Halioglobus japonicus: one gene and its partner. The protein of the gene in region 2 interacts with the protein of the main gene of each other region in a pairwise test. Links are inferred from orthologs where the notes say so. Each region holds a gene or a part of one and is shown on either strand. Other genes may lie near its edges.

Region 1 (3,115 bases), 210 kb from region 2 along the record:
TAAACCCAGTGCATCACCTGGCTGGCCTACCGTTGTCATGCCTGACCTAATTGGATACTGGCCGGTGATAAAAGCAGCTCGACCGGCCGTGCATGAAGGCTGTGCATAGTGGTCCGTAAACAAAACCCCTTCGGTCGCGATTCTGTCTAGGTTAGGGGTGCTATACCCCATCACGCCATGATTATAGGCGCTGACGTTAGACCAACCGATATCGTCACCCCATATAACGAGAATATTTGGTGGGGCTGCGTAAGCCACAGTTGGGAGTACCAACAACGCCATTACCCAACTAACCTTGAGACATTTTTTGAACATTTGTACGTACCTGTAATCATTATTAACCCATGTAGAGATAGCACCAACTTCTCTCCAAATCCAGAAAAATAAATGCTCGGTCACAATAAATAGGCCAACGACCAAAGCTTGACGGGTTTGCCGGAAGAAAACGGGCGCTTAGCCACTTCGCAGGTGTTTCTCTTTGCTGCCGGGCCCGGAGCAGGCCCGCAACAACTATGAAGACGCAATGGGCATTGCGCACATTTTCCATTCCCATAGCCATGGAGCAGCACAATCAACGGCATCGCCCGAGCATAGGCAGGCTCAGGAATAAACACATGGGCATCACGCGTTTGGGTACGAATGATATGGCGGGGAGCAGCAGAATCCTGAGTAGTGGCTTCGCTGCCCTGAGCCCGCTCAGCAAAGACGCTGAGCGAGAGCAGTGTAAAGCAGATGATGGGGGCACTGGTTGGAATGGAACGGCCCCTGAGATGCAACAGCGTTAGGCGGTGGCCCGGTCTATCTCCTTATCGATAGCCTTCGCCGCCCCGCGCGCCATGGCGCCAAAGGCAATCATTGTGAATCCCGATACCAGCAGGCGGATGCCTACCATAAGCCCGACCAGCCACACCGCGGAACTGGGGAACTGGTTATAAACCATGATGCCCAGTATTAGTCCGATAATGCCGTTGAAAATCAACCAGCCGGAACCTGGCTCCGGCCGCCAGCGAATACCCTGGATAATGGCGAATACACCGTCCACCATAAACCAGACGGCGAGGAAGAGCGTGATAGTGGCCAGCCCTGCGCCCGGCTGGGTCATGAGCGCAATGGCGCAGATGCCTGCCAACAGACCAAAAGCAAATCGCAGCACCCCGCTGCCGAATGAATGCGATTGGAACGCAAATACCAGCTGTGCAATCGCCGTCACCAGCAACACCAGGCCAAGGCCGATGGTGATGGCTACCCCGGTGGCGAACGGCATGGCGATCGCCAGAATACCCATTAATAATACGGCGATACCCAACCAGGTGGCCGTCCGTGTGCCTGCTTTCGTAACGTCTGTCACTGTGCCCATGAGAAATTCCTCCCTGAGCAACTAATAGACGACATCCAGAGCACTGTCAAAAACCTCGAAGCTGAAGCGATGACCCGTAATCGGTTCTCCGTCGAGATTAATATGGAGGAGTTGCTCTGATTCGAGCGTGAAAGCTTTTGCCTGGCGATACATCACCAGCGTATTGTCCGGGTTCAGCGGCGTCTGGATTTCTGCCAGCGCCCTGGTAGGGTCGGTTAGCGCGCCCTCTGTGAGTAGCATCAGATCCAATAGTCCGTCCGCCGGGTCCGCTGCCGGCGCTACCTCGAAGCCACCGCCGGCGAGCCGACTGTTGCCGACCGCCATTAACAGCATACTGTAGGGAATGGCAGGTTGGTCCGGGAGCAGCAAGGCGCCGGCGTAAGGTTTCATATCCCACAACTTCACCAGACCGTTGAGGGTATAAGCCAGGCCGCCGAGGTGGCGCTTAATATCTTGTGGAGTGGTTGCGGTTACCTCTGCGCCGAATCCGCCACTGGCAACATTGATAAAGTGACGACCGTTAACAGCCCCTATATCCAGTGGCCGGGGCTTCCCTGTGGCGGCCAGATACAAGCAGGCCTCAAGATCGTCACAGGGTAATGCCAGACCATGAGCAAAATCATTGGCAGTGCCCAACGGCAGAATGCCCATACTGACGCTCTGGCCAGTCTTGCGATAATTGACCACTGCATCTGCGACTGCATTGAGAGTGCCGTCCCCTCCCCCGGCAATAATGCGGCTATAGCCTTCCCGCAAAAGCGCTTTCACCTGCTTGCGCTTATCGCGTTTGTTCCAGGGAATCCGCACCAGCAGGTCTACCCCGCGCCGGCGCACTGCTTTAACAGCGGCCTTTACCTCCGGGCGATTGGCGGATTTGCGATGTAGCAGCAGTACCGGTTGTTGCTTGCGTTTTCTCATCGCAGGACGAGACCTCTCTTTGCGTAACCGAGGAACATTGTCGTAGTGCGTGTTATGCCGGCTTGCGAATGACCAGCCCCAGCGCCAACACCGAAATGACCACCAGCACCGAGGATGCGGCCACCAGCATTTCTGCCATGGTGATCCCAAGTGGCATCATCGGGGTAAACCCACACAGGGTCTTTACCTCAAACATTGCCGGAAACCACGCATCCAGTGCGAACCAGTCGGGGAAGTTGAGAAAAATTTCACAGGTGCCGTCACCGCGCCGGTTCTCAACATCCCAAAGGAATTTACAGCGCTCCCAAAGACCAGCCATACACACGATGGCCAGCACGTGGCCGTTAACGTTAAGCCACTTTCTTGCGGGCAGCACACACATCACTATGGCAAGCAAGGTAAACGCTGCCACCCAGATGCGGGTGTGAATACACACCTGGCAGGGAGGATCGCCAATCACATACTGGTAGTAGAGGGCCACAGCCTCCATGAAAATGCCGAGCACTGCCAACGCGGCCCAGTAGCCTTTGCTGGTGAAAAATGCGGCAATCGAGGCCCAGATGCTGGTGGCGGATGTGTTCATAAAATGCTCTCTCTTGAGCGCGCTAGTATAACGGTTAATCCACAATAAATATGAACAGCTTGTGGATGACTCTTGTAGAACCCTAGGAAAACCGGCCACAGGCTGCGTCAGCATTGGCCTAGCGGGACACTGGTCAGATCATGACCATTGCGCCGGCAGCTGCGGCGCAATCGCTTTTGACTGCCCGGGCGCCAGTGCATCGTCGAGTTCAAAGGGGCCAATCGCATAACGATGCAAGGCGAGCACTTCATTGTTAA
Region 2 (3,188 bases):
TCGTCCAGGATCGTCGGCGCTTCCTCGGGGCTCGCCTCGCGGCCTAGTACGCGCTTGGAAATCAGCTGGTTCATGCTCAGGTTGGCCTGGTGTAGCCACATGCGCTTGAGCTGGTCAGCGGGGATGCCCAGAGCGTCGAGCTGGGTGCTGATCTGCTTGGCCACGGCCGGGCACACTTCCTTGAATACCTTGCGTCCCTCCTGCACGAACAGCTTGTCGGCCTGGCCGATGCCGGATTCGTCGCCGCGATTGAGGAAGCCAAAGTTGTTGCGGATATTGTTGGAGTAAATGGTTTGCAGGACGCTATCGACGATCACGTACTGATGGGCGCTGCTGGCCTGCTCGGCCCGTTCAACAATCACTGCCGTGCACACATCACCGAAAATGAAATGGGAATCGCGATCGCGGAAATTCAGGTGTCCACTGCAGATCTCCGGATTCAACATGAGCACGCAACCGGCGCTGCCCGCGGCGACCATATCCCGGGCCTGCTGGATGCCGAAGGTGGCTGAGGAGCAGGCTACGTTCATATCAAAGCCAAAACCGGTGATGCCCAGGGCGTCCTGGATTTCGACCGCCATGGCGGGGTAGGGGCGCTGCATGTTGGATGCGGCGACGATGACGGCGTCGATATCAGCCGCGTTTTTGCCGGCCTGTTCCATGGCTTCACGAGCCGCTGCGATAGCCATTTCGCACTGGATGGACGGTGCGTCGTCCGGGCGCTCGGGCAGCGAAGGCACCATGCGTTCGGGGTCCAGGATGCCGGATTTGTTCATTACATAGCGCGACTTGATGCCGGACGCCTTGTGGATAAATTCTGCCGAGGAGGGCTGCAGAGGCGCCAGTTCACCGGCTTCAATGGCGGCGGCGTGGGCGGCGTTATAGGCCTCAACATAGGCATTAAAGGAAGCAACGAGTTCGTCATTGCTAATGGATTCTTGCGGGGTGTAGAGGCCGGTGCCGCTGATGACAATATCGGTCATGCTTCAGGTCCAAAAATTATTGATTGCGTATTCTACTCACAAAAAAAGCCGCAGTGCGGCTTTCTTGTTTGGTAATTGTGGGAGCGATTTGCTGTGGCGCTCGCTCCCACATGCCTTAGCGGTCCTCGAGGGGTACGAAGTCGCGCTTGTCGTGGCCGGTGTACAGCTGGCGGGGGCGACCGATGCGGTAGCTGCCGCTGATCATCTCGTGCCAGTGGGCAATCCAGCCAATGGTGCGGCCGACAGCAAAGATCACGGTAAACATGCTGGTGGGAATGCCGATGGCCTTGAGGATGATGCCGGAGTAGAAGTCGACGTTGGGATAGAGCTTCTTCTCAATGAAGTACTCGTCTTCCAGGGCAATTTCTTCCAGGCGCTTGGCGATAGCCAGCAGCGGATCGTTTTCCAGGCCCAGTTCCGCCAGCACTTCGTCGGCGGCTTTTTTCATTACCTTGGCGCGCGGGTCGAAGTTCTTGTACACGCGGTGACCAAAGCCCATCAGGCGGAAAGGATCGTTCTTGTCTTTGGCGCGAGCCACGAACTCGTCGATTCGCGAGACATCGCCGATTTCCTGCAGCATATCCAGTACCGCTTCGTTGGCGCCGCCGTGAGAGGGGCCCCACAGCGCAGCAATACCTGCAGCGATACAGGCGAAAGGGTTGGCGCCGGAGGAGCCGGCCAGACGTACAGTGGAGGTGGACGCATTCTGTTCATGGTCGGCGTGGAGCAGGAATATCTTATCCATGGCATCGGCCAGTACCGGGCTGATGTTGCTCTTTTCACAGGGTACGCCAAACATCATGTGCAGAAAGTTCTCTGCGTAACCCATGCTGTTATCGGGGTACATGAACGGCTGGCCGATGGAGAACTTGTAGCTCATGGCGGCCAGGGTAGGCATCTTGGCGATCAGGCGAAACGCCGCCACCTGGCGGTGCTGCTCATCGGAAATATCCAGTGAGTCGTGATAAAAGGCGGACAGGGCGCCGACAACACCACACATAATGGCCATGGGGTGGGAGTCGCGACGGAAGCCGTTGAAGAAGTGAGCCAGCTGCTCGTGCACCATGGTGTGGTTGGTGACGGTGCTGACAAACTTATCCTTCTGTTCCTTAGTGGGGAGCTCTCCGTACAGCAGCAGGTAGCAGGTCTCGAGGTAGTCTGAGTGCTCGGCCAGCTGCTCGATGGGGTAGCCGCGGTGCAGCAGAACGCCCTTGCCGCCGTCGATGTAGGTGATCTGGGATTCACAGGAAGCGGTTGATACGAAGCCAGGATCATAGGTGAACATGCCTTTGCCAGTGAGGCTGCCAACGTCCACAACGTCCGGACCGATGGTTCCGGAGTAGATGGGCAGCTCGACTGCCTCGTCCATTCCATCGATCGTGAGGGTGGCTTTTTTGTCACTCATAAGGGGGTCCTGCAGTGAGATATCAGTAGGGTGGCCCACTATAGTGATTCAGCACTTTTTGTCAATCAATCAAGGACTAATGTCGCCTATCGTGTGCGCAGTTTGGGCGTAAAATCGGCAAACAGGTTTTTCGATGATCGACGCAGATAGGCGTAAATCGTGAAATTGCCCCCGGGGGGGCGCCGGGTTTGTAATTGGCGCCCTAAGTCCTTATAATTTCGCGCGTTTTGGACTTGCCGACCGTCCGGGTGGGCGTCCAAAGCGGGCTTCACGCCGTACACATTAATCGTCTTGTGGCGCAACAATGGTATTCAATGTGAAAGACAATCGTCCTGTTAGTCTGGACACCGGTAGCCAGCGGATTGCTATCTCCTCCGCGCAACCGTCCTTTTTACTTCGCGTCTATGGCGCTGCTCACCCCGTTCAGGGGACCCAGATCCTCAAGGGTTAAACACTATGTCCGGAATTCGCACAATCTCTTTTGACGGCGTTATCGTCGGCGGCGGCGGCGCTGGTATGCGCGCTGCTCTGCAACTTGCCCAGTCTGGCTATAAGACTGCGGTGATCTCCAAAGTATTTCCCACTCGCTCTCACACGGTGTCCGCCCAGGGCGGCATTACCTGTTCCATCGCCTCGTCTGACCCCAATGACGATTGGCGCTGGCATATGTATGACACTGTTAAGGGCTCCGACTATATCGGTGACCAGGACGCTATCGAGTACATGTGCTCCGTTGGCCCCGAGGCCATTTTTGAGCTTGAGCACATGGGGCTGCCGTTCTCACGCACCGAGGAAGGCCG

Evidence for each region.
Region 1: the proteins of gltA (region 2) and BST95_RS12760 interact in binary tests that used the Escherichia coli proteins (3 or more experiments, as listed by UniProt). The link is inferred for Halioglobus japonicus from one-to-one orthologs.

Annotation. Positions count from the first base shown.
Region 1 is NZ_CP019450.1:2,709,857-2,712,971, forward strand. The notes cover bases 328-3,115. They hold BST95_RS12760 (YegS/Rv2252/BmrU family lipid kinase), read right to left. Parts: upstream 2,276-3,115; coding sequence 1,379-2,275; downstream 328-1,378. Other genes in these bases: BST95_RS12745 (arylsulfatase), read right to left, coding at 328-399; BST95_RS12755 (HdeD family acid-resistance protein), read right to left, coding at 782-1,357; BST95_RS12765 (disulfide bond formation protein B), read right to left, coding at 2,328-2,858; BST95_RS12770 (pseudouridine synthase), read right to left, coding at 2,997-3,115. Also shown: more of BST95_RS12745, read right to left, coding at 1-327. UniProt on the Escherichia coli protein: In vitro phosphorylates phosphatidylglycerol but not diacylglycerol; the in vivo substrate is unknown.
Region 2 is NZ_CP019450.1:2,499,399-2,502,586, forward strand. The notes cover bases 244-3,104. They hold gltA (citrate synthase), read right to left. Parts: upstream 2,389-3,104; coding sequence 1,099-2,388; downstream 244-1,098. Other genes in these bases: BST95_RS11845 (beta-ketoacyl-ACP synthase III), read right to left, coding at 244-983. Also shown: more of BST95_RS11845, read right to left, coding at 1-243.